3 regions of the Myxococcus sp. MH1 genome follow, and region 2 is predicted to be linked to each of the others. Evidence: riboswitches for the same ligand, from Rfam matches in the RefSeq annotation. Region 2 holds a riboswitch; each other region holds the start of a gene.

Region 1 (10,309 bases), 4.3 Mb from region 2:
CGGGCACGACGACGTCCTGGCTCGGGGGTTGGATGACCACGAGGGGGCTCCCCAGCGACAGGCTCCCGGGGAGCTTGAGGTTCGGGCGGTCGAAGTCGATGCCCGTGTTGAAGAGGTCCAGGTTGCGCATCAGCAGGCGCTGCTCGAGCATCATCCTGCGGAAGTTCGTCTCCACGGAGGAGAGGACGTTCAGCTCCCGGGCCGTCTTCCCCTCCTTGGACTTGAGCTTGAGCTGGTGCTTGAGCAGCCCATCGAAGAAGGTCTGGACCGACAGGGGGGTGCCACAGACACGCATGATGCCGTGGACGAGGTCTCCTCCCGTCGGGTGCTTGCTCGCGCTCTCGACCAGGATCAGCAACCCGCCTGCTCGCGACGTCTTCGACGTGGCCAGGAAGCCCTGGAAGAAGGCCAGGTACTCGGCCCGCTCCAGGGTGGTGTTGTTGGTCGTGTCGATGATGATGGCCCCGAGCTCTCGCGCGGACACGAAGGGCTTGTTGTCGATGTTGATGGGATTGGGCGCGCCGTCGAAGACCAGGACGCGGGTGCCGACCTTGCTGTCCAGTGACGCGTAGAGCTCGTCATGGTCGAGCTCGAAGTAGGGCGCCCAGGACTGGATGGGCAGGGGCTCGCCCTGGGAGTCCAGCTTGGCGCCGCCCTTCGAGGAGAACAGCCAGTTCGAATACAGCATCCCGAACATCGTCGCCGACCGGAGCGCGGCCATGCCCGACACCAGCGAGGCCTTCTTGAGGACGAGCCTGTCGTTCACCTCGACCGGCGCGTCTCCGTCTCCCTTGGTGGGCTTCCTCGACGGCAGCAGGTCCGAGTCGTCATCCTCGTACTCGGACTCCGACCCGTAGCCTGAGTCATCGGGCTCGGGCTTGCGCTTCTTCTTGGGACCCTGGACGCGTGGGAGGACGCCCGCGAGGGTGTAGGAGACCTGGTTGTTCTCGAAGGCCCAGGAGCACGCCACCTCGCTGCCGTTGAAGTTGCCGATGAGCTCCGCGTAGTTCGCCGCCGTGGCCTTGGGGGAGTTGTTCGTCAGGGCGTGCAAGGCCGACATCAGGCGGTCGAGCGCGGCGAGCTGGTCATCCCCATAGCCCTCCAGGGACGTGATGAGCTTGATGACCGGCGGCACCTTCGAGGGCACCACCTTGGGCATCACCTTGAGCATCGCGGTGATGAACTCGCCGGTGAAGTCGAGCGCCTCGATGATGGCCTCGGCCCCGGCGGCAGGAGGCAAGAGCCCCGGGTCCAGCCGGATGCCGTTGGGGATGTCCGCGAGCGTGGGGAAGACCGAGCCGAAGCCCTCGCGTGAGACGACCTCGATGCCAATGCCGCGGGCGCGCAGCGCGCGCGTGAGCCTGGCCCCGAAGACGCACTGGATGATTCGCCACTGGCCCTGGTTGTTCAGCTTCGAGGGGAAGGCCTGCGCCTCGTTTCCGAGGATGCACAGCATCGGATAGCCGTGAATCTGCCAGCCCGGGCCTCGCTCCATCGCGAGCCGCGTGCCCCCCTCGACGTGGAAGCTCTTGCCCTTCTGCACGAAGCCGGCGAGCACCGCCTGGCACACCGCCCGCTTGGACAGGATGGCGATGTCGCTGAGCGGCACGGCCAGCCCAGCGCAACCCTCCTCGAACAGGGAGAGCAGCGAGTACATGCCGCCCCCGTTGCTGAGCGGCTGACGTCCGCCTCCCTTCGACGAGGTGTCGAGCGGCTTGCCCCGGCCCAGCACGAAGCCCGGGCTGTACGAGCGGGGATAGGACCGCGTCCCCAGGTTCGCGCCCGTCGAGAACCTCGTGAAGGGCACCATCGAGTTCGCGGACGCGAGCATGACCTGGTGCAGCCACTCGAGGTCGTAGGTGATGCGGATGCTGCCCGCTTCTTGAGCTGCCTCGACTTGCCACACCATCGACCGGCTCCTTGGTTCCCCATCGGACGAGCCCGGGTGCGCATCGGGGGACGCGCGGCGTCGGGAGGGACCTGGCCGGAGGTTTTGCATGCGTCGCGCCAGGGTGGACTTCACTCGGGAGCGCGCGGGATGGGGCCCCTGGCGCACCGTTCCCGGGGCGCTTGCGTCGTGCCTGGACGCACGTTCGTCCCGAGGGGACGCGGCTTCAACCCATCCCCTCTCCGTGAAAGAGTGCGCCCACCCGTCCCGCCGTCCCGAGGTGCCTTGCGTGAACCGCTCCGTCCTCGCCGCCCTGGTCGTCCTGGGAACCGCCCCGTCGCTCGCCGCGGCGCCCGCGCCCGTCTCCGCCAAGGCCCGCGCCATCCATGACTCGGCGCTCATCATCGACACCCACGTGGACACGCCCCTGCGCATGCTCAACGAGGGCTTCGACGTGGGCTCCAAGCCGCCCAATGGCCAGGGGCACCTGGACCTGACGCGCGCGCGGGAGGGCAACCTGGGCGCGGCCTTCTTCTCCATCTGGGTGGAGCCCAAGGAGTACGCCGGCCGCTACACCCACCAGGCGCTGCGCATCATCGACTCGGTGCACACCGCGGTGGAGCGGCACCCCGACCAGATGGTGCTCGCGCTGTCCTCGAAGGACATCGTCGCCGCGCGCTCCGGCAAGCAGAAGAGGCTGGCCACGCTGCTGGGCGTCGAGGGCGGCCACGCCATCCAGAACGATTTGGGCGTGCTGCGCGACTTCTACCGCCTGGGCGTGCGCTACATGACGCTCACCTGGTCCAACACGAACGAGTGGGCCGACTCGTCGGGCGACCTCACCGACACCACCGTGAAGCACCACGACGGCCTCACCGACTTCGGCCGCGACGTGGTGCGGGAGATGAACCGGCTGGGCATGCTCGTGGACGTCTCGCACGTGTCCGACAAGACCTTCTTCGACACGCTGAAGGTGACGCGCGCGCCGGTGATTGCCTCGCACTCGTCCGCTCGCGCGCTCACGGACCACCCGCGCAACATGACGGACGAGATGCTCAAGGCCGTGGCCGCCAACCGCGGCGTCGTCATGGTGAACTTCTTCTCCGCCTTCGTCGACGACGACTACCGCAAGGCCTACGCCGCCATGTCCCAGGAGCGCGCCGCCGCCCTGGCCGCGGTGGAGGCGAAGCACCAGGACTCCGACCCCGTCACGCGCTTCCGAGCCCAGTCCCAGGCCGGCTGGGAGTGGGCCGCCAAGGTGCCGCGTCCTCCGCTCAAGGCCGTCATCGACCACATCGACCACATCGCGAAGGTGGCCGGCGTGGACCACGTGGGCCTGGGCTCGGACTTCGACGGCATCAACTCCGCGCCCGAGGGACTCGACTCGGTCGCGGACCTGCCGCGAATCACCGAGGCGCTGCTCGCCCGGGGCTACACGCGGGAGCAGCTGCACAAGATCCTGGGCGGCAACCTCCTACGGGTCTTCCGCGATGCGGAGGCCGTCAGCCGCGAGCTGCGCTCACCCCCCAGCGTCCGGCGCTGATTCCAGTCCCGCGAGGGCAGGCGGCGGCACGAGGGAACGTGACGCCTGTCCGCCCGGGATTGCAGGCGCGGCGCGTCTTTTCCGATGCACCTGCTGTACAGCGGGTCCGGGGAACCCGGGGGCTTCCTTCGGCCACACGCGAAAGCTAGCCTCGCGTTCATGGCATCGGGCGTCGTGTTGATTCGGCTGGGGCTCGTCGCCGCCCTGTGCCTGGGCGTGGAGGCTCGCGCGGAGGACGGCGGCGGCGCATGGCTGGCCGTGGCGCGCATCGCCTCCGCGGAGGACGGCGCCCTGCTCGAGCGCGTGCGCGGACAGAGCAGCGACCTGCCCGTGGAGCTGCGCGCCATGCCGGGCCCCTCCCTGGAGGGCCCGCCCCAGGCCCAGTGGCGCTCCGCCGTCGAGCTCGCGGACGCGCACCAGGCCCGCGCGGTGCTCTGGTTCCAGCGCTCCGGCTCCGAGCTGCGCGTCCACTTCGCCGAGCCCGGCAGCCGGCACCTCTTCGTCCGCACCGCGAAGCTGGAGGGACAACCCGGCGCGCTCGAGTGGTCCGCGGGCGCCGAGGCCGTGGCGCTCGTGGTGCGCTCCGCCCTGCGCGCGGTGGAGGCGGGCACGCCCCTGGGCGAGGTGGTGGAGGCCGCCGCGCCCCCCGTGCCCGTGCTCGAACCCGAGGCCGGCCCCGTCGTCGTGCCCCCGGAGCTGTGGACCTATCCGCCGGCCTCGAAGGACGCGCGCTCCCTGCGGTGGCAGGTGATGGTGGGCGGGCTCGCCGCGCTGGATGGGTACACGGACTCCGGCCAACAGGGGTTCCTGATTGGCTCCGGGTGGGAGTTCCCCTCGGCGCGGCTGCGGCTGCTGCTCTCGCTGAGCCTGGCGCGCATGCTCCCGGATGGGCGCACCGACGTGAAGCTGGAGCAGTACTCGGGCGGGCTGTGGCTGGACTTCCCGCTGCTGGAGACGGGCGCCCTGCGCTGGGGCCTGGGCGCGGGGGCGGGCCTGCTGCTCTTCGGCCGCAGCACGGAGTCGTACTTCCCGGGCATCCAGGCCGCCAAGCCGCGCTTCATCCCCGCGCTGCTGGTGGGGCCCGACACGTCCCTGCGGTGGAGCTTCTCGCGGCTGCTCGCCGTGGAGCTGTCCGTGGCCGCCGACGCGGCGGTGGGGCGGCCGGAGCTGGGTTACTCCGAGAACGGAAACTTCGTGCCGCGCAATCAGGGCTGGGCCATCCGGCCCAGGGCGTCCCTGGCGCTGGTGCTGCTGCCATGAGCGGTGATGACCCGTTTTCGCCTCGGCCTCCCTCCATGGGGTCGATGACGAGCACGGGTCCGGAGGCCATCGGCAGGGCAAGACCTGGAGTGGACCCGCGCATCCAGGCGGCCATCCAGGGGCGCAAGGAGGCCGCCGAGTCCCTGCTGCTGGAGCTCCTGCCCCGGGTGCGCAACCTGGTGCGCTACCTGGTGCACGGCGACGGGGACGTGGAGGACATCGCCCAGGAGGCGCTCATCGCGCTGCTCCGGGGGCTGCCCTCGTACCGGGGAGAGGGGCAGTTCCACTCGTGGGCGGACCGGGTGGTCGCGAGGACCACCTTCGCGTGGCTGCGGCGCGCCCGGGGCACCGAGGCGCGCAGGGGCGAGGAGCCGGCCGAGTTGACGGCGGTGCCGTCCGAGGACGCGCCGCCGGACGAGTACGTCCACCGCCGTCGCATGGTGATGCTGCTGGACCGTATCCCCGACGAGCAGCGGCATGCGATGGTGCTGCACCATGTGCTCGGCATGAGCGTGCCGGAGGTGTCGGACGAGCTGGGGATTCCCTTCGAGACGATTCGCAGCCGCCTGCGGCTGGGGCGCACGGCGCTGCGCGCGCTGGCCACGGATGCGGGTGGCGCTCCGGAGGGAGGTGCGGCATGAGTCGGCTCGTGGATGAGGACGGGCCGAACGAGCTGCTCACGCCGTTGGATGACGGCTCCGGACCCGCGCGCCGGCTGTCGCGGCAGAAGTCCGCAGCGCTGGTGCAGGCCGCGCTCCTGGCCGCGATGGACGCGCCGTCGCCGCCGCCGCGTCGGCGACACCGGCCGCATTGGTGGATGGGCGGGGCCCTGCTCGTGGTCGGCGCCGCGGCGGTCGCGACCTGGCAGCTCTGGCGTCGCCAGGAGCCTCCTGCTCCGGAGGACACGGCGGTCATCGCTCCCTCCGCGCCGCTGATGCCCCGCGCCGAGCCCGTCGTGCCCGTGCCCGAGGCGCTCGCGCCGGAGCCGCCCGTGCCGTCGATGCCCGGTGCGGCCGCGCGAGCGCAGTCCGTGCCTCCAGGGCCGGAGGGGGTCGCTCCGCAGGTGCCCGATGCGGTCGCTCTGGAGTCCATCACTCCGGTGAAGCCCCGGATGAGCGCGCCGTCCGCCGCGCCCGCGCCGGAGGACCTGCTGCGCCGGGCCAACGCGCATCGGGCCACCGGACAGTGGAAGGCGGCCGAGGCGCTCTACCTGCGCGTCATCCGGGCCGAGCCCCAGGGCATGTCCGCGTACGTCGCGCGCGTGGCCTCGGGCGCGCTGAGGCTGGAGCACCTGGGCGATGCGCGCGGGGCGCTGCGCCAGTACCAGGAGGCCCTGAAGGGCTGGCCCGGGGGCTTGTTGGAAGAAGAGGCGAGCCACGGTGTCACCGAGGCGCTGCGCGCGCTGGGGGACCGGGACGGCGAGGTGCGCGCGTTGGAGGACTTCCTCGCGCGTCACCCCGATTCGCCCCATGCCGTGGCGGCCCGGAAGCGGCTGAAGGAGGTCTCAGGTCGATGAGTCGCGCCAACGTGACGAAGGTCCTCTGCGTGCTGGGGCTGGTGGGCGCCTGGAGCGCGTGCGAGGTGAAGGACCCGGTGGCCTTCATCGAGACGCCCCGCAACGACGCGGGGCCGGTGGCCTCGTCGGACGCCGGGCCAACGACGGGCGAGGGCGAGGAGCCCGCCGATGACCACACCGCCTTCTGCGCGTCCACGGGGCCGCTGCTCCTGGTGGGCGACAGCCTCACGGGCGCGAAGGTGTGCAGCGGGCACCTGGCCGAGCGGGCCTTCCGCTACGCGCTGTGCTCGTGCGAGCGGCTGGCCTTCAGCGCGTCGCTCACCACGGATGCGTTCAAGAGCTCGCTGGGCAAGTACGTGCCGGGCGGCAAGGGCGGCGCGGTGGCGACGAACGGCGGCGTCGCGGCCAACGACACGCTGACGATTGGCGGCGGGCTGAGCGCGGGCGGCGCGGACGGCATCCTGCTGGGGCGCGGCCTGTCGGTGGGCGGCGGGCTGTACAGCGGCGGTCCGCTCAGCGGCAACGTGTCCGCGCAGGTGACGGGGGACGCGTGGGTGCGCGGCGACGTGGGGCTCGCGTCGCTGAGCGTGGCGGGCAAGCTGGCGGTGCCCGCGGAGCGCAGCATGTCCGGCACGGTGACGGCCGCCGAGGTGCTGCGCGAGCCGGTGGACTCGGTGTCGCCGTGCGCGTGCGGGGACACCGCGTCGGTGGTGGACATCCAGGGGCTCATCGCCAACCACGCTCGCGAGAACCACAACGACGTCATCGACCTGGAGCCCTCGGCGCTGCAGGGCTTCACCGGCGAGCGCACGCTGGAGCTGCCGTGCGGGCGCTTCTTCCTGACGGGCATCGAGGGCCAGGGCCGGCTGAACCTCGTGGTGCGCGAGCGCACCGCGCTCTTCGTGCGGGACAGCGTCGTCATCGGCGAGCGGCTCTCGGTGGAGGTGGTGCCGCCGGGGGAGCTGGACTTGTTCGTGGGCGGCGACATGACGGTGGCCGGCCAGCTCCTGCTGGGGTCCGTGGACGCGCCGGCGAAGGTGCGCGTGTACGCCGCGGGGACGGGGACGCTGGGCATCTCCGCGGGCAGTGTGCTCGCGGGAAACCTCTACGCGCCCGGCGCCACGCTGACGCTTAGCGGCAACGCGGAGGTGTTCGGCTCCGTCTTCGTGCGCCACATCGAGTCGTCCGGCACGCTGGCGTTGCACTACGACGCCGACATCCTCTCGCTGGCGAGCGCCTGCGGAACCGTGGAGTGACGCAAGGGGGGTGGACAGGGCGAGGGGGCGTGCACAGGTTTGCGTGCACACCTTCCCGGCCTGGAGGGCTCGTCGTGCTCCACCGTCTGTCCACGCTGATGTCCCGGCTCCAGGAGGACCGCGAAGCCCTGCTGCGGGAGGTCGGGTGGCCCGTTCTGGTGTGGGACTCCATGCCGAGCCGTCCGCGCTCCGTGGCGCAGGCGGAGCCGCCGACGCTGAAGGTGCCGATTCCATCGCGAGTCGTGGAGCCCGTGGTGTTCGAGCTGTGTCCGCGCTTCCCTGGCCGAGGGCCGGAGGTGATGGTGGGCCGCAGCCCCGAGTGCGACATCGTCCTGCCCGAGCCCACCGTGTCGCGACAGCACGCGCGCTTCCGTCCGGAACCGCACACCGAGGTGTGGAGCGTGACGGACCTGGAGAGCCACGGCGGCACCTTCGTGGAGGGGGTGCTGATTGTACCGGGGCGCTCGACGCCGCTGTTCAGCCAGGCCTCGCTGCGACTGGGGGGCGCGCAGGTGGTGTTCCTGCAGGCGAGCGCCTTCGAGTCCTACGCGCGCGCGTGCGAGGTGTCGTCCCGGGTGCGCTTGACGCGCTGGTAGTCAGCTCCTAGAAGGGGTGCGCCCTTGGGTGCCCATGTCGGGCTTTCAAGAGGGAAGCCGGTGCGATTCCGGCGCGGTCCCGCCACTGTGAATGGGCCGCCCTGAGGTCAGGGCCGGGGACTTCGGTTGTCGCCACTCCGGCGGTGTCCAGGCGGACGCTCCGGGGGAAGGCGGAAGCCCCCTTCCAGCCAGACGCGTCGTGCGCCTGGAGCTGGAGTCCATCAGCCAGGAGACCTGCCCGAGGGTGCGGACGTGTCGCGTGGCGGCACGGGCGGATGGCCTTCTCTCTTCGATGGAGAGAGCGGAAGGCGGAGCATGCGGCGCACCTTCCTCGCCGGGCACCTGGTGTGCCTGGCGCTCAGCCTGCCTTCCGGAGCGCGCGCGCAGGCGACGGACGACGTCGTCGTGCCCGCGACGGTGGTGCGAGGCAAGGCGCCGCCGCCTCCCGACGCCCCCGAGCGCCGCGACCCCACGGGCGCCATCACCGTCATCGACGCGAGCGAGCATGCGGGCGAGGCGCGGGACACGGCGGAGCTGCTCGTGGGCTCGGTGGGGCTCGCGGTGCAGGACTCGGGTGGCTACGGGCAGAGCAAGAGCCTGGTGGTGCGCGGCGCGGCGTCGAACGGGGTGTTGGTGTTCCTGGATGGCATCCCGCTCAACGGCGCGGGCGGCATGGCGGACCTGTCGCAGGTGCCGGCCGCATTGGTGGAGCGACTGGAGGTGCTGCGCGGGGGCGCGGGGGCTCGCTATGGCTCGGGAGGGCTCGGCGGCGCGGTGAACATCGTCACGCGCGCGCCGTCGTCGCACGTGCGGGCCAGTGGAGAGGTGGTCTACGGGAGCTGGAACACGGCGCTGGGGCACGTGGCCATCACCGGGCCTTTGTTGGACGGGAACGCTTTGGTGCTGCTGCACGCGGGGCGCTCCGATGGGGACTTCGCGTACGAGCTGGATGAGCTGCCCGCGGTGCCGGACAACCCCGTCACGGCGGAGGCGCGCGCGCGCAACGACGCGAAGGGGGGAGGCGTGCTGCTGCGGTATCGGCGGCGGCTCCCGGGGGGCTCGCGGCTGGATGTGCTGTCCGAGCTGTCGCTGGAGGACCGCGCGATTCCGGGCACGGTGCAGAACCCCCAGTCCGCGGGGCGACAGGACCTGGACCGGCTGTCATTGGGCGTGCGGTGGTCGGGGACGCAGGCGAGTGTGAGGGGCTTCTTCCGTCGCGATGGCCTGGAGGTGACGGGGGGGCTGCTGGGGGCGGGAGGTCCGCAGCGGCATGTCGTGGGTGGGGTGGAGGTGGAGGGGCGGACGCTGCTCGGGGGCGGGCATGCGCTGACGGCCACGGTGGCGTCGTCGGGTGAGCAGGTCACCCAGGCGAGGGGCGCGCAGTCCGCGAGCTGGTGGCGCGGCAGTGTCATGGTGATGGACGAGTGGGCGCTGGTGGCTGACGTGTTGAGCGTCGTGCCGTCGCTGCGGTTCGAGCGGGTGGGGCCCTACTGGTTGTTCTCGCCGAAGGTCGGCGCGTGGCTGTCGTTGGGCGGAGGCGTGGGGCTTCGGGCGAACGCGGGACAGTCGCATCGCGCGCCGTCGTTCCTGGAGCTGTACATCCGTCAGGGGACGTTGTTGCCCAATCCGGGGCTGAGGCCCGAGCGGGCGCTCTACGCGGACGCGGCGGTGGTCTGGGACTCCCAGGCGACGGTGGCGGGGGCTCCTCGGTGGAGTGTGACGGCGGGCGGCTTCGCGGCGCTTTACGAGGACCTCATCGCGTACGAGCTGTACCCGCCGATGATGGCGCGGCCGTACAACTTCGACGCCGCGCGGGTGTGGGGCACGGAGCTGGAGGCGGAGGCGCGGCTGTTCTCGTGGCTGTCGGCGAGCGGTGGCTACACGTGGCTGCGCACGCAGAACCGGTTTGGAGACCCGCGCTACTTCAACCAGGACCTGTCCAATCGCCCGCGACACAAGTGGGTGGGGCGCCTGCGCGCGGGGCCGGAGTGGCTCAACGCGCGCACCGAGGTGCTGTATCAGGCGTCGCAGTTCGTCAACCGCACGGGCACGCGCTCTCTGCCCTCGCGCACGCTGTGGAGCGTGGGGGCCTCCAGCACCTTCCTGCACCGGCCCGAGGTGACGCTGTCGGTCGAGGTGAAGAACCTGCTCGACGCGCGGGTACAGGACTTCACCGGCTTCCCGCTGCCAGGGCGCGCGGCGTACGCGACGCTCGCGGTGTCGCTCGAGCCGGCTCCTTCTGCTCCCGAG
Region 2 (10,309 bases):
GCGAGTGGCCGCGTCCGGGGCGCGGGGGACCTATGCTGCGCGGTGTGAGTCTCTCGTGGGTGGCAGGAGGGTGGTTGTTGTTGTCGGGCGCGCTCGGCACCGAGCTGCGGCGCGACGGCTACGTGCTGCGTCCGCCCGAGGGGTTCCACATGGTGCGGTGGGAGCCGTACACGGGCTCGGTGGCGGGGGCGGTGACGTTGGACGCGGAGACGCCGAGGGCCTTGTCCGCGGCGCTCGCGGATGGTGAGGGCCCGGAGGCCGCGACGATGTTGGTGTCGGTGGTGGAGCGCGGCTTCTCCGCGAGCCCGTCCGAGCGTGACGACTTCGCGTCGGCGGTGATGCAGCACTTCCAGCGGGAGCTGGGGGTGGTGCTGTCGCCGGAGCGCGTGGACCGGATTGGAGGCGATGCGCCGCGCGTGGAGGTGCTGGGGACGCTGCGGGACGCGGGGCAGACGCGCACGGTGCTGGTGGCGGGGCTCGCGTCCGAGGGGCGGCACGCGGTGGTCGTCGTCAGCGCGCCCGCGGTGCGCTGGGAGGTGCTGGCGCCGAGCGTCCGAGCCTCGCTGGAGACGTTCCGCCTGGAGCCGACGACGACGCCTGGCGTGGTTCCCCGGCGCTTGTTGGGCGCGCTCGCGGGGGCGCTGGCCGGTGCGCTGGTGGCGTCATACGCGGCGTGGCGCCGGGGGCGCGCGGGGCGGATGGCCTCCGAGTCGTGACGACCGCGCGGCTCGCGCACGAATGAATCCCCGGTGGCGCCCTGGGCGGCGCCGCGAGCGGGCCGCCTCGGAGGCGGGCGGGTCCCCGCGTGATGCCATCTGCTGGAGTGCGCGCCGGAGCCCGAGGAGCCGGCCCCGGCGCACGTTGCGTTTCAGGGCTTCACGTCACTGCGCACCCGGCTCGGGCAAGAGCGGGGGCACGGCGGTGGGCTTGCGGTGCTCATCCAGCGCCACGAGCACGAAGCGCCCGCGCGTGCACAGCTCCCGCGCGCCCGTGAGCAGGTCCTCGGCGAACATCTCCACGTCCACGGTGACGGAGGTGCGGCCCGTCGCCGTCACGCGGCTGACCAGCTCCACGAGCTGCCCCTGCTGCACGGGCATGTGGAAGTCCACGCGCTCGCTGGACGCGGTGACCACGGTGCGGCGCGTGTAGCGGCTGGCGGTGATGAACGCGGACATGTCCATCCACCTCAGGGCCTGACCTCCGAAGAGGGTGCCGTAGTGGTTGGTCTGATCGGGAAACACCATGTCCACCATCCGCGTCTCGGTGGCGGAGGAGGGGAGGGACGGCTGCATGTGACTCATGGACGGACTCCTGGCCCACGGGCCTCCCCGGACATGAAGACCTCCGAGGGCGGCGGTGGGCCGCGAGGGATGGCCTGACCTTCCCGCGAAGGCCGGGGGCGAAGCGCCACCCGGGGCGCTGTCCGCGTCCCAGATGGGCTCGAGGCAGGTTTTCGGGCTCCGTGGGCCTCCCACCACCCGCCCCTCATCGCGGCGCGTGCTGGCGTCCTAGGCGCCGTCCCTTCCCAGCCCTCGTCTGCCGAGGACCAGTGCGTTCGACGGCGTTCGTTCCCACTGACCGCTGCGGGGCAGCTCCGGATTCACACCGGATTCCCTTGCTAAACCTCGTGGACCCCCACGAGGCACCTCGGGCGGGGCGGACCCTACCCGCTGCCCGGCGCGTCGCCAACAGGGCAGGTGGGTCGACGAGCGCACCGGAGGCCTCATGCCCCCGCCACTCGGTACCCCCGCGCGCGCGGCGCTGGGATAGCGTGCGCCGCATCCATGTTCGTCTTCCTCCTCGTCGCCGTGCTGGGGCAGGCGCCGGCCGTCGCCCCATCCGAACCGGGCGCGCCCTCCGCCGTCCGAAGCCAACCCGACGTCGTGCCCGCTCCCGCGCCCGAGCCGCCTCCGGCCGTGTTGCCCCCGGCCACCCACGAACTCTTCCAGCGCATCCAGAACCGCGTCGCCCAGGTGCGCATCATCGAGCGCCGCTCGGGCACGCGCTCCTCCATCGGCTCCGCCTTCTTCGTCTCGGGCGACGGGTACGCCATCACCAACTACCACGTGGTCTCCGACGTGGTGCTCCACCCGGAGGACTACACCGCGCAGCTCGTGCTGCGCACCGGCGGGGAGCCCGTGCCCGCGCGCCTGGTGGACGTGGACGTGGTGCACGACCTGGCCGTCATCCGCATGGATGAATCGGTGAAGGACTACTTCGTCCTGGAGGACCGCGAGCCGCCCCAGGGCGCGCGCCTGTTCGCCATGGGCAACCCCCATGACCTGGGCACCACCATCGTCGAGGGCACGTACAACGGCTTCATCCAGGACTCGCTCTACGAGCGCCTGCACTTCAGCGGCGCCATCAACCCGGGCATGAGCGGCGGCCCGACGCTGACGGGGCAGGGCACCGTGGTGGGCGTCAACGTGGCCACCATGGGCAACCAGCTGGGCTTCCTGGTGCCGGTGCACCGCGCGAGGACGCTGCTCGGCCGGGCGCTGAAGATGGCGCCGGACGCGACGCCCGCGCTGCTGGAGACGGTGCGCGCGCAGCTCATCGAGAACCAGCAGCGGCTCACCGAGCAGATGCTCGCGGCCTCGCTGCCGAAGCAGGCCCTGGGCAGCTACCACGTCCCGGGGCGGTGGATTCCCTTCCTCAAGTGCTGGGGCGACACGCCGCATGATCCGGAGGTGCCGTACACCGTGACGAACTACCAGTGCTCGTCCGAGGAGGACATCTACCTGTCCTCGCGGCACCGCACCGGCGTGGTGGCCTTCCTGCATCAGCAGGCCTCCAGCCAGGAGCTGGGCGCGCTGCGCTTCTCCGCGCTCTACACCGCGCTGTTCTCGCAGGACCCGGACACGGTGGAGGCCTCGCGCGAGGACGTCACCAACTTCCGGTGCACCTCCGAGTTCGTGGACGTGGGCGGGCTGCCCGTGCGCGCGGCCATGTGCCTGCGCGCGTACAAGCGCTTCCCGGGGCTCTATGACCTGGTGCTGCGCGCCGCCGCGCTCAACGCCAGCACCAGCGGGGTGGACACCAGCCTCACGCTGGGCGGCTTCACGGCGGACAACGCGCGCAAGCTGGCGCGCCGCTACCTGGAGGGGCTGTCGTGGACGAAGTGATCTTCCTGGAGGTGTTGGAGGGTGACTCCGTCCACACGCGTCACCGGCTGGAGCGCTTCCCGGCCACGGTGGGCCGCGCGTACTCGAACGACGTCATCCTGGATGACCCGAAGGTCTCCGCCGAGCACCTGCGCATCGACCGCCGCGAGGACGGCGCGCTCGTGCTGCGCGACGTCGGCAGCGACAACGGCACCTGGCGCGTGCAGCCCTGGACGCAGCTGGCGGAGCTGGAGCTGGTGCCCGACACCCGCGTGGCGGTGGGGGACACGGTGCTGCGCTTCCGGGCCCGCAACCACGCGGTGCCGCCCACGGTGGTGAGCACCGTGTCCGGCGAGCCCCGCGAGCGCGTGTTCGAGCACCCGCGCGCCTTCCCCGTGGCGATGCTGTCCCTGCTGCTGTTCAGCGCGCTGGCGTCCTACCTGGGCAACTACGCGCGCACGGACTGGGGCGAGCTCACGGTGGCCCTGGTGATGCCCCTGACGCTCACGCTCCTGTGGGCCGGAGGCTGGGCGGTGGCCAGCCGCATCTCCCGTCGCCACTTCCACTACCGCGCGCACGCGACCATCGGCGCGCTGGTGCTGCTGGGCGCCGTCGCGCTGCCGCTGCTGGTGGCCGCGCTGGGCTTCAGCCTGGGCCTGGGCGCGAGCCTCTCCTGGGTGTACCACGCGACGTTCCTGCTCCTCATGGGCTGGGGGCTCTTCTGGCACCTGCGCTACGTGGCGCGGTGGGAGCCGGCGCGGCTGGTGCGGGTGCTCGTCGTGGTGACGCTGGCCTTCGGCGCCGTGTCGCGGGCGAACGATTTGCTGGGCAACGAGCCCTTCAGCACGTCGCTCGACTTCTCCCGCACGCTGCTGCCGCCCGTCTTCCGGGTGGCCCGCGCCCAGCCCGTGGAGTCCTTCTTCGAGGACCTGGACGGGCTCCAGGAGCAGGTGGACGCGCTCGCCAAGGAGGAGTAGCGCGCGACGACGCCCTGGGTGGGCTGGCGGTGTCAGACCTGGAAGGTAGCCTGCGTCGCTCGGGTGGTCGAGCGACCAGGAGGTCCAGGTGCGAGTGAGCGTGGCGCCGGAGCTGTCGTCGTTCCGGGAGGTGGCGCGTGGGTTGTTGGTGCGCGGCATGCCTCCGGACCGGGTGGAGTTCGAACAGGGGCAGGGGGCGTGGACGCAGTGGGTGGACCCGCTCCTGTCCGGTGGTGGCGCCCGGGCCGTCCCGGCGCTGCCCGCGGACTTCCTGTCCCTGGCGGAGAAGGTGGTGTGTCACCGGGATCCGGAGCGCTTCGCGCTGCTGTACCGCGTGCTGTGGCGGCTGACGCACGGTGAGCGGCGCCTCCTGGAGAAGGACGCGGACCGGGACGTCCAGCGGCTGCGGCGCATGGAGCGCGCGGTGCGGCGGGACCTGCGGGAGCTGGTGATTCGCGTCCGGTTCCATCGCGCCGCCTCGGATGGAGAGGCGCGCCATGTCGCGTGGTACCGGCCGGAGCACCTCGTCGTCCGGCTGGCCGCGCCCTTCCTCGTGGGGCGCTTCCCCTCGCTCCACTGGAGCCTCTTCACGCCGGACGCCAGCGCGCATTGGGATCGGGCGAGGCTGTCCTTCGGCGCGGGGCTCGTGTTCCCGGAGCCTGGGCCCTTTCCGGCCCGCGCCGCGTCGCCGGACCCGGTCCACGCGCGGCCGCGGGTGTTGCTGCTGGGGGACGTGCCCGGCACCCGGGAGGAGGGAGACGCGGCGTGCTTCGTGGGGCCCTCGGGCCGGCTGCTGGAGCTGGTCCTCTCGCGCGCGGGGCTGCGGAGCTCGGACCTGCGGGTGTCCCGGGCCCGCTGGCCGGGGCGTCGCTCGGGCGCGCTCAGCTGGCCGGAGACCCGGGCCCTGCGGGAGGAGCTGGCCTCGGAGGCGGCGCGGGTGCGTCCCCGGCTGCTGCTCGCGTTGGGCGGCGCCGCGGGGCAGGTGCTGCTGGGACCGGGCTTCCGGCTGGACGTGGGGCGGGGGCGGCTGGTGCCCTCCGAATGGGCTCCCGGCGCGCTGGCCACCTTCGCGCCGTGGGACGTGCTGCGTCGGCAGGACCCTCGCGAGCGCGCGGAGGCCCGCATCCACTTCGAGGCGGACGTGCGCGCCGCGGCGCAGTGGCTGAAGAGCCCGGAGGCCCTGGGCTCCTGAGCGGGCGCACGCGGGCGGCCTCGACAACGCGCGAAGCCGCCCTCCATATCGACAGGGCTCCTGGATGATTGCCTTCCGGAGGGCACTGCAGCCGGGCGCGTGAGCGCGGTGCTAGCCTCGACCTGGCCCAGGTGCGCTTCTCGGAGGGGACGCCATGCGTCGTTCAGCCCTGACCCTGTTGTTGCTGTTGTGCGCCGCGTGCGCGCGGACCTCGTCGGTGGTGCCGCGCCGCGGCCCCCCCGTCACCGTCGTCCCACCGGAGCTGGCGCTCGAGTCCGGTGACTCGCCCTGGGCCATCTCCATGCCCTTCGGCCTCGCGCAGGATGGCAGCGCGCTGGTGCTGCGCTTCCTGGAGCGGGCCGAGGCGTCCGGCGCGCGCTACCTCAGCAACGTGCAGGTGGTGTTCGTCGCGGACGACGCGGGCACGTCCATGGAGTGCCGGACGAACCTGATGCCGGAGGGCACCATCCCCCCGTGGAAGCCGCTGATCCGCACCGCGATGGCCGCGGGCGAGTACGCGCCGCTGAAGCTCGTCAGCCGTCCCGTGCCGGACGTGGTGGTGAGCTGCCAGGAGACGTGGGCCGTCACCATGGTTCCCCAGGCCGTCCGCGTGTCCAACGTGGGTGGCGCGCACCCGGGAGAGCTCACCATCGGCGGCAACATGGTGCGCCGTCCAGAGGTGCGCTGCGGGCCGGTGGCCACCCTGCGCCTGCTCACGCGCTACGCCTTCGAGGACGCCGTCGGCTACGTGCCCCCGCGCATCGAGCGGATGGGCGAGCACCGCCCGGAGCTGAAGCTCCAGGAGACGGAGGCGGAGTGCTACCCGAGGGACCCGGCCTCTCCCGGCGTCAACCGCATCGAGGCGATGGCCTATGGCGGCGCCGGACCGCGCGCCGCGTTCCTGGACGGCCCCATGACCCCGATGGAGGCGCCCAGGTCCGCACCTCAGATGGACCTCTGAGGTGCCCGCGCGCGGCTCACATGCCGCGCAGCGCGTGGGGCTGGTATGGCGCCTCGAGCTGCTGAAGCTCCTCCGCCGTGAGCTTGAGGTCCACGGCGCGCACGGCGTCCTCCAGGTGCTCCGGCTTCGTGGCGCCGATGATGGGCGCCGTCACCACCGGCCGTGACAAGAGCCACGCCAGGGCCACCTGCGCGGGCGGCACGTTGCGCGCCTCGGCCACCTTCCGGTTGGCCTCCGCCACCTCCCAGTCACCCGGCTGGTCATACAGCACGGGCGCGTACGCATCCGTCTTCGCGCGCGTCGTGGAGCTGCGGTCCGTGAGCGACTTGCGGGAGCCCGCGAGCAGCCCGCGCGCCAGGGGAGACCACGGGATGACGCCGATGCCCTCCGCCTCGCACAGGGGCAGCATCTCCCGCTCCTCCTCGCGGTAGACCAGGTTGTAGTGGTCCTGCATGGACACGAAGCGCGACCAGCCGTGCAGGTCCGCCACGCCCAGCGCGCGGGCGAACTGCCACGCGAACGTGGACGACGCGCCCAGGTAGCGCACCTTGCCCTGGTTCACGAGCTGATCCAACGCCGCCAGCGTCTCCTCCAGCGGCGTGTGCGGATCCATCCGGTGGATTTGATACAGGTCGATGGTCTCCACCCCCAGGCGCTTGAGGCTCGCCTCGCACGCCTGGACGATGTGCTTGCGAGACAGGCCCCGCATGTTGGGCCCGTCCCCCATGGGGAAGTACACCTTGGTGGCGAGCACCACCTCCTCCATGCGCGCATACCGTCGCAGCGCACGACCCGTCACTTCCTCACTGACTCCCAGCGAGTACATGTCCGCGGTGTCGAAGAAGTTGATGCCCAGCTCCACCGCGCGGCGGAAGAAGGGCTGGGAGGCTTCCTCGTTCAGGACCCAGGGTCGCCAGGAAGGCGTGCCGTAGCTCATGCAGCCCAGGCAGAGGCGGGAGACACGCAGGCCGGTTCGGCCCAGCTGTGTGAACTTCATGAAGTGCTCCTCTCGTCGGTGTCGCGGGCCGTGAATATGCAGCCTGCGAGCGCCGATGTGCTGGGTCATTCGTGATGACACGCCTTTTCTGGATGCCCCGAATCCATTAAAAGATAGGCGCATCCAGGGGACGCCAGTCGGTGCAGCCAAGACAACGCCCCCGGGTCGCTGGGACGCGTGTGTGCCGAGCTGAAACGGCTGGTGTCCTGCTGAAAAAATCCCCCCTCGGGACATCGACATGTATCTGCCGACTCGCGCTGCCCCCGCCTCCGCGTTCGTCCGTCCAGGTTCCGCCACGCTCGTGGATGTCTGTCGCATGCGAGCGTTCGATCAGCCCACGGACCCCATCTACACATTCGTCGATGAGGAGGGGGAGCACACCGTCACCTACGCGCAGCTGGATGCGCAGGTGCGGGCCGTGGCGGCCCGGCTCCAACGGGAGCTGGCTCCGGGAGAGCGCGCGCTCCTCATGTATCCGCCGGGGCGTGAGTACGTGGTGGGGTTCCTCGCGTGCCTGTATGCGGGCGTGGTGGCGGTGCCCGCGTATCCGCCGGACGTGATGCGGCTGGGCCGCACGCTGCCGCGTTTGCAGGCGCTGGTGGCGGATTGCGGCGCGAAGCTGGCGCTCACCACCTCCGGCATCTCGGAGCTGGTGGGGCCGCTCACCGAGGGCCTGGACGACCTGCGCGCGCTGCGCTGGTTGTCGACGGACGCGGTGCCGCTGTCGGAGGCGGACGGCTGGCGCGCGCCGGCGCTGAGCGACGCGACGGTGGCCTTCCTCCAGTACACGTCCGGCTCCACGGGCACGCCGAAGGGCGTGGTGCTGGCGCATCGCCAGCTGATGCACAACAGCGAGCTCATCGCGCACGGCTTCGACGCGAGCCCGTACCCGCGAGTCGTCTCGTGGCTGCCGCCGTATCACGACATGGGGCTCATCGGCGGCATCCTCCAGCCGCTGTACCGGGACATGCATGTGTCGTTGATGTCGCCGATGTTCTTCCTCCAGCGGCCCATGCGCTGGCTGGAAATCATCTCCCGCCACGGTGGGACGGTGAGCGGCGGGCCCAACTTCGCGTTCGACCTCTGCGTGCGCAAGAGCACACCCGAGGAGCGGGCCGCCCTGGACCTGAGCCGCTGGGAGGTGGCGTTCTGCGGCGCGGAGCCGGTGCGCGCGGAGACGATGGAGCGCTTCGTCCAGGCCTTCGCGCCCTCGGGCTTCCGGCGTGAGGCGCTCTATGCCTGCTATGGCCTGGCGGAGGGGACGCTCATCGTCACGGGGCGCAAGCGCGTCGCGGCCCGTCCCGTGGACCTGGTGGTGCGAGACTTCTCGCGCGAGGCGCTGGAGCGCGGCGAGGCGCGCCGTCCGGAGCCGGGCGCCGAGGGTGTGACGCTGGTGGGCAGCGGCGAGGTGCTGGGCACGCAGGTGCTGCGCGTGGTGGACCCGGTGACGGGGGAGCAGAAGGCCCCGGGGCAGGTGGGCGAGCTGTGGTTGCAGGGGCCGAGCGTGGCGGAGGGCTACTGGCAGCGCCCCGAGGAGACGGAGCGGACCTTCCACGCGCGCATCGCGGGCACGGGTGAAGGACCCTTCCTGCGCACCGGAGACCTGGGCGTCGTCGACGGTGGCGAGGTCTTCGTCACGGGGCGCCTGAAGGACGTGCTCATCCTGCGCGGCCGCAACCTCTACCCGCAGGACGTGGAGCTGACGGTGGAGCGCAGCCACCCGGGCCTGCGCCCGGGCTGTGGCGTCGCGTTCTCGGTGGACGTGAAGGGCGAGGAGCGGCTCGTCGTCGTCCAGGAGGTCTCCGGCAAGGCGGTGGAGGCCGGGGCCGTCGAGGAGGCGGTGGCGCGCATCCAGGCCTCGGTGGCGGAGGAGCATGGCGTGGCGGCGCTCGCGGTGGTGCTCATCGCCGCGGGCAGCCTGCCGAAGACCTCGAGCGGCAAGGTGCAGCGGCGCGTCACCCGGCAGACGTTCCTGGAGGACGGGCTGGAGGTGGTGCACGCCTGGCGGGAGGGGAGGGTGGATGCGCACGCGCCGGACGCCGGTCCGCGCGAGCCCGTGTCGACGACGCAGGATGGAGACGTGCTCGCGTGGCTCCGGGAGGAGCTGTCGCGCAGCCTCGGTGTCGCGCCGGGTGGGCTGGATGCCGACGAGCCGCTCACACGCTACGGCCTCGACTCGTTGCGCGGGCTGGATGTGATGCACGCCGTGCAGCAGGCGTGGAAGGTGTCGCTGCCGCCCACGTTGTTGCTGCAGGGGCCCAGCCTGCGCGAGGTGTCCGCGTGGGTGGAGCGCATGCGGGGCACGGCGGAGGCGTCGTCCGCGACCGCGGGCGCCGAGGACTCGACGCCCCACGTCTCGGACGGGCAGCGAGCGCTGTGGTTCCTCCAGCGACTCGCGCCCGGTGCCACCGCGTACCACATCACGAGGGCCGTGCGGCTCTCGCCGAGGGTGGACCTGGCCGTCCTGGAGCGTTCGTTCAACGCGCTCGTCGCCCGTCACCCGGTGCTCGCGTGCGCGTTCCCCGAGGAGAAGGGCGAACCCGTGTGGCGCGCCGCGACGGCGCCGGTGTTGGAGCAGGAGTCCGCGCGAGGCTGGACGGAGCAGGTGCTCCACGAGCGACTGGTGTCGGAGTCACATCGGCCGTTCGATCTGGAGCGTGGGCCGCTGCTGCGGCTGCGTGTCTTCACGGACGTGGAAGGGGGGCCGGTGTTGTTGATGGTCCTCCACCACCTGGTCACCGACTTCTGGTCGCTGGAGGTGTTGGCCGAGGAGCTGGGCGTGCTCTACACGGCGGGGAGACGCGGGGTGCCCCCGCTGCTCCCCGCGCCTGCTCCCGCGGTGGGGCCCATCCTCCGGGCGGAGGAGGCCCGATACACGGGGGCCCGGGGCGAGGCGCTCCAGTCCTGGTGGCGTGAGCGGCTGAGCGGCGAGCTGCCCGTGTTGGAGCTGCCCACCTCGCGTCCCCGGCCCCGGCTCCAGTCGTTCCGTGGCGGGACGGTGTCCTTCCGTGTGGAGGCGGAGACGGCGTCGCGGCTCGTGTCATTGGGACAGGCCAAAGGCGCCACGCCATTCATGGT
Region 3 (10,309 bases), 4.3 Mb from region 2:
ACGCGAACGCCACCGCGCCGCCCGGGTTGAAGCGGAAGGTGAGCCCCTCCAGCTCCGCGTCGCCGCTGACGAACGTGGCCGCCGTCGCGTCCGTGAAGGCGACGATGACGTAGACGAGCGCCACCCAGATGAAGGCCAGCATCGCCAGCCCCGCGGTGGGCCCCAGGTGGCTGCGCACCACCTCCGCGATGGAGACCGCGCCGTGGCGGATGCTCGCCACCAGCGTGGCGAAGTCATGCATCGCCCCGATGAACACCGAGCCCACCGCAATCCACAAGAGCGCCGGCAACCAACCGAACTGCTGCGCCGCCAGGATGGGCCCGGCGATGGGCCCGGCCGCGGCAATCGCGCTGAAGTGCTGGCCCAACAGGTAGAAGGGCCTGGTCGGAACGAAGTCCACGCCGTCGCTCTTCGCGTGCGCGGGCGTCACCGCTCCAGAATCCAGGCGGAACTGCCGGGCGATGAAGCCTCCGTAGAAGCGATAGCCCAGCGCCAGCACCACCAGGAACACTCCAGCAATCAGGGGGAGGCTCATGCCGCGAGGCTTTCCCGACCCGGACTTCCGGTCAACACCCTGGCTCCTGGAAGTCCGAGGACGACGGCAACGGCGTCACGGGTCGCCTGACGCCAGCTTGCCTTGGACCTGCTTCCTGAAGTTCCTCACCGTCTTCAAGAGCTCGGGGTTGGACTCCCCTTGGGCGGCGGCGACTTCTTCATCCAGGTCGTCCCGCTTCTGGCAGAGGAACCCCAGGTTGTCGCAGGACCGGAGGGCCTCGAGCTTCTTGAACTCGGCGTTCGCCGCCTTCCACTCGCGTGCCAGCTCGGTCTGCGGGCCCGCGCCCTTGATGATGCGCACGCGATTGGTGTTGGCGCGCTTCGGCGCGGGGGCCTTCGGAGCCGGCTTCCCCAGGGGCGCCAGCAACGAGCCGTCATCGTCCTCGGCGCTCTTCGGCGCGGTGGCCGCCTCGGCCTCGGGAGGCGCGGACGGCGGGCTGTCCACCGCCGCGGGATTGTCAGCCGGGGCCTGCTCGCCAGGGGCCGCCGCCTCCACGGGGGCCTGCTCCGCCACCACGGCGCCCGGCTTGGGCTCCGCGGCGCCGTCCCCAGGGGCCTTCGAGGCCTTCGCGCCTGGAGCCACGGGGCTCGGAGCCGGAGCTCCCTCGGGCCCCTTGGCGACGAGGCCGAGCTGCCCGAGCTGGTTCATCACCATTCCCCGGACCTGGGGGTCCGACAGGAGGAACGCCGCTCCCGCCGTCAGCGCACCCAAGCCGCCCAGCACCACCACCCACGTCAGCGCGGAGCTGCGCTTGCCGCGCTTGGGCACGGTGGTCTTGCGCGTGTCCTCCGACGGGCGACGGACGGGGACGTTGGGCCGCGAGGGCACCGACGTGCGCCGCGTCTCCTCGTGCGAGGCCATGGACACGCGCACGTCCGCGTCCTCTTCCTCCTCCTCGGGCACGGCGACGACCACGGGACGGCTGACACCCGTGCGTCGCCCCGGCGCGGGCGCCATGCCCGGAGAGGACGGCCTCACACGGCGCGAGCCCGTCTTCGGACGCGAGACACCCGAGCGCTCCTCGTCGTCGCGCGCGACGCCCTCCGCGTCACGCAGGAGGCTCTCGTCCAGGACGACGCGAGGCTGGGTGTCCTCGTGGACGGCGGCGCGGGCCTGCATGTCCGCCACGCGTGGACCCCGAGGGTCCGTGTCCGCGTCCCGAGGCGCGCGCGGGTGCGTGTCCTCGTAGCGCTCCGCTCGCCCGGGCCGCGACGCCCGGGGGTTCGTGTCCATCTCCTCCAGGCGCTCCGACGGCTCGCCGTGTCCCATCTGCTCGGGCGTGAGCACCGGCAGCTCGCCGTCCGCGTCACCAACCAAAGATTCCAGGTCGGAGACCACCACGCCCGGCTCGCCCACCTTCGCTCCCGAGCGCGACGGCACGCCTGGGTTCGAGGTCAACGCGGCGCCCTGCACCTGCAACGCGCCCGAGCGCGACGGAACCCCTGGGTTCGACGTCAACGCGGAGCCCTGCCCTGGCAGCGCTCCCGAGCGGGAGGGGACACCCGGGTTCGACGTCAACGCGGAGCCCTGCCCCGTCATCACTCCCGAGCGCGACGGCACGCCGGGGTTCGACGTCAACGCCGCGTCGGGCATCGACATCGCACCCGAGCGTGAGGGGACACCCGGGTTCGACGTCAGGGAGCCGCCGCGCGCGGACGCGGCGGCCGGGGGCATGGTCATCGCGCCCGAGCGCGACGGAGACCCAGGGGGCGGCGCGGCCCCAGGTCCAGGTCGCGTCGTCACGCCGGACGCGGGCTGCTCGCCCGCGAAGGGCACCGAGGCCCCCGGTCCTGGCCGCGTCGTCACACCGGACGCGGGCACTTCGCCAGCCGAGGGCATCGCGGCCCCAGGTCCGGAGCGCGTCGTCGCAGCGGACGCGGGCTGCTCACCCGCGAAGGGCATCGAGGCCCCAGGTCCAGGCCGCGTCGTCACACCGGATGCGGGCTGCTCACCCGCGAACGGCATCGAGGCCCCAGGTCCAGGCCGCGTCGTCACACCGGACGCGGGCTGCTCGCCCGCGAACGGCATCGAGGCCCCAGGTCCAGGCCGCGTCGTCACACCCGAAGCCGGCGCCTCGGAAGGCACGCTGACAGCGGGCATCACCATCACCCCGGAGCGCGCCGGAGACGCCGGTGCCGGCGCGCCAGGAGGCACGAGCGCCTGCCGCTGGGGCATCACCGCCGCGGGAGGCGGTGTGACGGGAGGCGGAGGAGGACGCGGGTTCCCGCCGCTGAACGTGGGGGGCCGGGACGCCGCGCCACGCGGGTCCTCCCCGAAGGGACGCAGCGGCTCCGCGCGGGGGTCGGTGGCGTCGTAGGGGCTCCCCTGCCCGTCCGCGGGGCCGACGACCGCGCCCACGGGCAGCAGCTCCAGCTCCGTGGGCCGCGTGTCCGGGCGCGAAGGTGGCGGTGGCGGCGCGGGAGGAATCGCCTCCGCGGGCATGGTCGTGAGCGGGACCTCGCGCGTCTGCGACGGCGGCCGAGGCGCGGGCGCGACGGCGGGCGGCGGCGAGGGCGGGCGGGCGGCCACCTCGGGCGCCACCTCCACGGACAGGGAGGGCGACGTGTCCGGATTCAGCCGGGCCGCCCGCACCCGAGCCTCCTCCTCCAGCGCCTCCAGCGGGAAGGCGGGCCGGGTGGACTCGTCCATCGGGATGCCCGGACGCGTCTCCCCGTCATCCACGGGCCCACCATCGCGACTGCGCCGCGTCGGATGGAAGGACAGCGCCTCCACCGGCCCATCCAGGCGGATGGTCTTCGCCGGCAACATCGCCCCCGCGGGCGGCGACGGACGCGGCGCGGCCCCCTCCTCCGAGGGCTCCGGAGCCGCGGCGCGCGCCTCGGCGTAGCCACCGCGCGGCACGTCCTTGAGGCTCGCGAGCAGCCGGCGCTCGGACTGGAAGTCCGCGGTGAACAGCTCGCGCATGAAGCGGCTGACGCTCTCCGGCCCCGCGCTGGGGTCGATCTCCATCAGGCACGCCTGCAGCCGGCCGCGGAACTCCTCCGCCGTCTGGAAGCGCTGCGCCGGGTCCACCTCCAGCGCCTTGGCCACCAGCGCCGTCACCGAGCGCGGCGTGAGCGGCTCCACCTCGTCCAGCGGCGCCACCTTCGGGTTGGCCACCACGGACATCAGCTCGCCGGGGTGGATGCCGTCGAAGGGGTTCTTCCCACAGATGAGCTCGTAGAGCGTCAGGCCCACCGCGTACAGGTCCGCGCGCCGGTCCACCGGCTGGTGCCGGGCCTGCTCCGGGGACATGTAGAGGAACTTGCCCAGGATGATGCTCGGGTTCGTCTTCGCCGCCGACAGCCGGCTCTTGGCCAGCCCGAAGTCGATGACCTTCACCTCCCCCTCGTAGGAGATGAGGATGTTCTGCGGCGAGATGTCCCGGTGGACCAGCTTCAGGTCCTCCCCGTCGTCGTCCTTCTTGCGGTGCGCGTACGCCAGCGCGTCCAGCACCCGGCCCATGACGTAGAGGATGAACGTCAGCGGCAGCGGAACCTGCCTGTCCCCCACCCGGGCGGCCACCTTGCGCAGGTCCTTGCCGTCCACGTGCTCGAGGGCCATGTAGGCCTCGCCCTCGTGCAGCCCCATGTCCAGCACCTGGGCGATGGAGCCGTGGCTCAGGCGGACGAGCGTGCGCGCCTCACCCACGAAGCGCTCGACGAAGTCGGTGTCCTCGGCGAGCTGCGGGAGGATCTTCTTGATGACGCAGAGCTTCTCGAAGCCCTGCGCGCCCTCCAGCCTCGCGAGATAGATTTCACCCATGCCGCCCGTCGCCAGATGGGACAGGAGGGTGTACCGGCCAAAGGGCTGGGGCCGGAACGGGCGCAGCCGGGCGGAGGGGTTATGAGCGTTCATGGGGGCGGGGGTCCACCACTCGGGCGCCCATTGAACCCTGGCTTGCCCTGGTCCATCAACCCGTCAACCTGCCGCAGGGGGTTTCACCGCAGGCCGGGGTTGGTCAACACCCCGACGTCCTCGTCGAGGACCTCGAAGGCGGCCACCTTCTCCTTGGGGGGGCGCACCAGCCGCTCCCCCAGGGGCATCACGTCGAAGCGGGCCGCCACGGCCGCCAGCACCTTACCGGAAATCAACACCTGCCCGGGGTTGCCCGTCGCCGCCAGCCAGGTGGCCACGGACATGCCCTCGCCCACGGCGGTGTAGTCGGGGCGGACCTCGTTGCCGATCATCCCCACCAGGGCGCGCGTGGTGTGCAGGGCCATCCGGAGCGAGCAGCGCTCGTCCAGGGGACGGCGGCTCATCGCCCGCTCCCAGTCCGAGCGCAGGGCCAAGGCCGCCCGCACCGCCCGCACGGAGTCCTCGCCCTTCACGTACGGCACGCCGAACAGGGCCCGCATGGACTCACCGATGAAGGACTCCACGGTGGCCTCGAAGCTGAACACGATGCCGGTGGCGCGCGAGTGGAAGTCGCTCAGCAGGCTGGTCGCCTTGGCCCCGCCGATGCGCGACGCCAGCGCGGGGAAGCCCACCAGCTCCACGTGCAGCACGGTGAGGGTGCGCTCCTCCAGGCCCGGCAGGCGGCCGCCCTGGCGCTGGGCCTCGGTGGCGCGGCGCTCGGCGACGTCGGGCGGGTGGAAGCGCTCCAGCGAGCGGCGCAGTCGCTCCTGCGTGGCGCCGCCGTCGCGCGGGGAGAACTTCTGCACGCCGGTGGCCACCAGGTGAGCCACCGCCGAGCACGCGTCCAGCATGGGCTCCAGCCCGTCGCCCTTGGCGGAGGTGTTGACGTAGAGCACGCCCTGGTACGGGGCCTCGGAGCCGATGGGGATGCACAGCACGCTGGCCACGCCGTAGAGGATGACGCTCTCGCGCGCGGCGAAGCGGCGGTCGTCGCGCACGTCGCCCACCGCGAGCGCGCGGCCCTGGCGCAGCGCCTCGTCGACGATGGCGTCGGACACCGGCACCTCGCCCTTGGCCAGCCGTCCCCGGTGGCGCACCGCCGCGGGGACGAGCGCGCCCGTGGGGTGCTTGAGCAGCACCACCGCCGTGGTGGCGTCGGTGCGCTCCAGCAGCCGGTCCATCGTCAGGTCCAGGAAGGTGGACAGCGTGGTGGCGGTGGAGAGCGCCTCCGCGGTGCGGAACATCAGCACCAGCGTCTCCTGCGCCACGCGGGGGCTGGCCGGGGGGACGAACGAGGCCTGCTGGTTGAAGTCCTCGAAGGGCACCGGCCCCACGTTGTCGAGCAGGCGCAGCACGTCCGCGTCGCGCACGCTCTTGGCGAGCAGGACCGAGGGCCCCACGTCCTGTCCGTGGCCGAAGCGCACGACGCCGCCGGCGCCCAGGTCCACCATCTCCGTGGCGGCGTTCTCCACGGTGTTGGGCTGGCGCACCGCGAGCGTGTTCTCGCCCAGCGCCACGGAGTCGCCGGGGGACAGCTGCCGGGAGCCCTGCAGGGGCGCGCCGTTGACGCGGCTGCCGTTGCGGCTGCCCAGGTCCTCGATGCGCAGGATGTCCGCCTCCACGTAGAGGCGCGCGTGCCGGCGCGAGACCAGGTCTCCGCCCAGCACGATGTCGTTCTCGTCGGCGCGGCCCAGGCTCGTCACGCCCTCGGGCAAGTCATAGGACGTGTCGAAGTAGCCGGGCCCGTTGATGATGATCTGCCACATCGAATCCCCGACATTACACGACTCTCTCTCAACGTAAGAGAGGGAGACCTGTGCCCCGGAGGGGGACGGGGCTGACCCGGACTCCCGGCGCAAAGGCCCGTCGCCGGGTCAGGACTGACAGTGCGCCGGGCCGCTCCCTCGGGTGCGGGGCTCAGCGCGGCCGGTGGATGAAGACGGACGCGCCTTGCCGCACCGCGGTGAACGCCGCCAGCGGCCGCCGGGCCGGGCCCTGGAGGACGGCGCCGTCCAGGGCGAAGCGCGAGCCGTGACAGGGGCACTCCACCACGCCCTCCCCGGGCCGCCAGTCCACGCCGCAGTCGCCGTGCGTGCAGATGCGCCACAGCGCCACGAAGCACCCGGGCGTCGTGTGGACGAGCAGCACGTCCAGCAGGGCCTCGGGCGCGTGCACCCGGGCGTGGCCTCCGGGGGACTCGAGGCCCGGATGCGCTTCGAGCCGCACCTCCACCCAGCCCTCGGCGGCGGTGCCGGGCTGGGGGAGGTCGGGGCAGGAGGCGCCCTCGGGCGGAGGGTCCAGGACGATGGCCTCCCGCCACTCGCCGCCGCACCCCGCGCCCAGCGTGGCCAGGGCACAGCCGCCCCGGGCCAACGTGAGGAGCGCGGCGCGGCGGTCCAGGTCCGTCATGGCGCGGCGGTCAGCGACACGCCGTTCACCACGGCGACGGCGTCCAGGTCGAACCCCGCGGAGGTGCCCGCCGAGCCGTTGGTGCCCGCGTCGACGATGCGCACGTAGCGCGCCCGGGCGAGGCCCACGGTGGCCAGGTCGAACCCGTCACCGCCGGCCACGGCGGGGTCCGTGGCGCTGATGCCAGCGGCGGGGTTGGCCGTCACGGGACGCACGCCCGCGCAGCCCGGGTAGTTGTTCGTCGCGTCCGAGGGGGCGCAGGGGAACTCGTGCCACTGCACGCCGTCGTCGCTCACCGAGACGCGGCCCCGCTCGGTGAAGGCGCGCGGGCCTCCGGCGATGAGGAAGCCGTTCTCGAAGACGAGCAGGTCCACGCCCGGGCCATCCACCACCGCGAGGTCCGTGAAGCGCAGGGTGATGGAGCCACCCTGCCCCAGCGAGAGGACATCCAGCGAGCCGCTGTCCAGCCCCGCGCCCACCGGCGCGCCCAGGACGATGGACGGGAAGCGGTCCTGTCCGAAGCCCGCGCCGGGGCCGGGCAGGTACTCGACCACCTCGTCGGCGTACGGGTCCGCGGGCCGCGAGGGGCTCGCGTCGGTCCCCGAGTCACCGGGCCCCGCGTCGTCGTCCGTGACGGGAGCCTCGTCCCCACCGCACGCGGACAGGCTCAGCGCCAGGGCGAGCACGGTGCCGCGACCGAACCACGAGGAGGCGCGCGTGCTCACGGCGCCACCTGGAGGCGCACCAGGCGCCGGCCGTTGCGGTCGGACACGCCGACGAGCACGTCGGAGCCGAGCGCCTTGAGCATCCGCACCGTGGTGCACTGGTTGACGTAGGTGAGCACGGGCACGCGCGCGCCCACCGTCACGGCGTCATTCGCGCCGACCGACAGCGCGTAGCGGGACACGTCGGTGGCGACGAAGTCGTAGTCCGGGGGAGCGTAGGCGCCGCGGTTGAGCACCACGCCACCGCCGAAGGCCGCGACGTCGTTGAAGTCGCTGCCCACGTCGACCTTCGCCTGGGTGCCCAGGTCCAGCGGCGTGCCGCTGGTGATGGCGGTGGCGAGCGTCGTGGGCGCCACGCCGTGGAGGACGTTGACGAAGTTCTGGTCGAAGTAGCCCAGCGCGGCGACGCCCGTGTCCGTCACGGCGGTGAAGCCGCTGCCCACCACGTCACCCTGCGGGAAGTTGACCGCGCGCACCGTGCCCATGGGGTCCGTGGACGTCACGAGACCATAGACAGCCAGGTCGGAGGCCGAGCCCAGACCGCCGCCGTTGACGAGCACCGCGCTCAGCTCCCCGGACGTGAAGGCCGCCGCGGAGAAGTTCTTGGGCGCGACGACGAAGCTCGAGTTGGCCGGCGTGGCCAGGTCATACGCGGCGACGTTGCCCGGCGAGCCCGTGGCGCCCAGCGTGTAGCCGGTGAAGACGCGCAGGCCGTCGTTGATGACGTAGCCGTTCGGGTACACCGTGGCGCCGCCCTCGCGGTCCGCGGGGGTGATGATGTCGAAGAGCTTCGTGGTGCCCGGCAGCAGGTCGGGCCAGGTGCCCAGCGAGTACAGCGCGGCGTCCTTGCCCCGTCCCTGGATGCCGTAGAACGCATACGTGGGACCCGGAGAGGCACCGAGCGCGAGGATGTCCGGCGACAGCGCCACGGACTCGGCGGCGACGAAGCCCGGCTGGAGCACGAGCGTGCCCAGCTTCGGGTCCAGCGGCACCGTCGCGCAGTCGACCACCACGGGGCCGGCATCCGGCTCACCCGCGTCCGGCGCACCTGCATCCGGCTCACCCGCGTCGGGCGTGCCCGAGTCCGGCTGACCCGCGTCGGGCGTGCCGGAGTCCGGCGTACCAGAATCCGGCGTCCCGGAGTCCGGCGGGCCCGCGTCGGGCGTGCCCGAATCCGGCGTCCCCGCATCGGGCGTCGGGGTGGTGGGGAGGGGCTCGGTCTCGCACCGCTCGTCGACGCAGACCCACTGCTGTCCCGCGGGGGCCTCGCCATTGTCGGCGCGGCAGTCGAACGGGTCGACACACTCCGGGTTGCAACCGGTGCCGAGCAGGGCCACGGCGAAGGAGGCCACGGCCAGTGATGCGGACTTCATCCAAGGTTTCGCGCGCTTCGATTCAGCCGTCTTCATCTGCGTCCTCGTCCCTCTCCGCCCCCACGGGCGGGTGGGCTTCCAGGAGGACGCGGTCGAAGGCGGGCACCCGAGCACCCCACGGTGCGCGGTGAATGGGCTGACGCCTCCGCCGCCTCCCCTCGGAGGCCTCGGTGATGTCCGTGCCCAAGGGGCACGGGTCCACGGCAGGTTTTCGGACTCGCAGGCGCGGGAGCCCCGGAGGGCGCCCACCTAGTGGCCGTCGCTTCCCAGTCCCGTGAGGGACCAGTGCTTCAATGACGGCGGTCGTTCCTGCACACCGCTGCGGGGCAGTCCCGGATTCGCACCGGGTTCCCTAGAGCCGCCGTGGTTCGCACGACGGCACCGAGGACGCGGCCGGGATATGGCGGGCGACAGGCATTGTCAATGGAGCGCGGTGACGTCGATGGCGTTGGACACGGGGCGTCGAGGGTCCACCGGGCACGCCTCCAGCGCGGGGCCCTTCGCGGTGGGCGTGGAGGAGCCCCTGCGCTCGGTGAGGGTGCCATCACCGACCTCCACGACGAAGACGCGGCCCGCGTTGGTGTCCGCCAGGTACACCGCGCCTCGGGACACGGCGAAGCGGCTGGCCACCGACAACAGGCAACCCGGTGCGCCGGGCTGACAGCCGGGATTCAGCGCGTAGGAGGCCACGGGGACATCGTTCTTCACCAGCACCAGCCCCGTGGAGCGAACCGACGTGGCGATGTAGCCGTTGGCCGTGTCGTAGATGGCCTCACCGATGCAGGCGACCACGAGCTGGTCACCGACGGCTTCCACGTAGCCCGCGTTGAGGCAGCGCTCCTGGCCCAGGTCGATGGCGCTGACGGCGCCGGTGGCGGGGTCGATGCGCGCGAGCATGCCCGGCCCGTTGGGGCGGTAGTCGTTGGCGGGGTTGAGGTTGGTGAGCGCCACGTACACGTGGGTGCGCGTCGCCGTCACCGAGAACGGCAGGGGCATGGAGCCCGTACCGTCGAAGGGCTTCAGGTCCAGGCCGGTGAGCGACAGCGTGTCCACCTTGCGCGGCTGCGTGGGGTCGGAGATGTCCACGCGCGCCACGGCGTTGCCGTGCTGGAAGTTGGAGCTGCCGGTGCCGAAGAGCGGGATGTAGAGCAGGTCGCCGAAGCGCGCGAGCGCCTGAGGGCTGGTGTTCGGGCCGAGGTTCAACTGCCCCACGGTGCGCAGGCCCAGGCCGTTGCCGTGGGACGGGCCGTCACGGCGGAGCACCTGGAGCGTGTTGTTCACCGAGTCGATGACGTACACGTGGGGCGGGTCCACGAGGATGTCATTGGGGGAGCCGGACACGACGCCCAGCGAGTCCTCCTCGACGAGCGCGCCCAGGTTGCCTCCAG

Evidence for each region. A riboswitch is a leader RNA that binds a small molecule or an ion and turns the genes downstream of it on or off. The one in region 2 is predicted to bind cobalamin.
Region 1: another riboswitch for cobalamin. It lies ahead of AC6JA9_RS37395 (TonB-dependent receptor plug domain-containing protein); the one in region 2 lies ahead of AC6JA9_RS20590 (acyl-CoA thioesterase).
Region 3: another riboswitch for cobalamin. It lies ahead of AC6JA9_RS37385 (hypothetical protein); the one in region 2 lies ahead of AC6JA9_RS20590 (acyl-CoA thioesterase).

The regions. Positions count from the first base shown of each region.
Region 1 is NZ_AP026947.1:9,476,088-9,486,396, reverse strand. It holds gene AC6JA9_RS37430 (hypothetical protein) at 1-1,909, opposite strand, end outside; gene AC6JA9_RS37425 (dipeptidase) at 2,178-3,431, shown strand; gene AC6JA9_RS37420 (hypothetical protein) at 3,591-4,691, shown strand; gene AC6JA9_RS37415 (sigma-70 family RNA polymerase sigma factor) at 4,736-5,332, shown strand; gene AC6JA9_RS37410 (tetratricopeptide repeat protein) at 5,329-6,207, shown strand; gene AC6JA9_RS37405 (DUF7305 domain-containing protein) at 6,204-7,463, shown strand; gene AC6JA9_RS37400 (FHA domain-containing protein) at 7,538-8,059, shown strand; cobalamin riboswitch at 8,069-8,315, shown strand; gene AC6JA9_RS37395 (TonB-dependent receptor plug domain-containing protein) at 8,375-10,309, shown strand, end outside.
Region 2 is NZ_AP026947.1:5,170,314-5,180,622, forward strand. It holds gene AC6JA9_RS20585 (hypothetical protein) at 33-716, shown strand; gene AC6JA9_RS20590 (acyl-CoA thioesterase) at 882-1,301, opposite strand; cobalamin riboswitch at 1,428-1,665, opposite strand; gene AC6JA9_RS20595 (S1C family serine protease) at 1,785-3,125, shown strand; gene AC6JA9_RS20600 (FHA domain-containing protein) at 3,113-4,081, shown strand; gene AC6JA9_RS20605 (DUF4130 domain-containing protein) at 4,170-5,273, shown strand; gene AC6JA9_RS20610 (hypothetical protein) at 5,428-6,234, shown strand; gene AC6JA9_RS20615 (aldo/keto reductase) at 6,251-7,231, opposite strand; gene AC6JA9_RS20620 (amino acid adenylation domain-containing protein) at 7,470-10,309, shown strand, end outside.
Region 3 is NZ_AP026947.1:9,464,773-9,475,081, forward strand. It holds gene AC6JA9_RS37360 (carbon starvation CstA family protein) at 1-535, opposite strand, end outside; gene AC6JA9_RS37365 (serine/threonine-protein kinase) at 611-4,321, opposite strand; gene AC6JA9_RS37370 (adenylate/guanylate cyclase domain-containing protein) at 4,498-6,180, opposite strand; gene AC6JA9_RS37375 (QcrA and Rieske domain-containing protein) at 6,332-6,823, opposite strand; gene AC6JA9_RS37380 (cell surface protein) at 6,820-7,548, opposite strand; gene AC6JA9_RS37385 (hypothetical protein) at 7,545-8,921, opposite strand; cobalamin riboswitch at 9,107-9,322, opposite strand; gene AC6JA9_RS37390 (MXAN_6577-like cysteine-rich protein) at 9,342-10,309, opposite strand, start outside.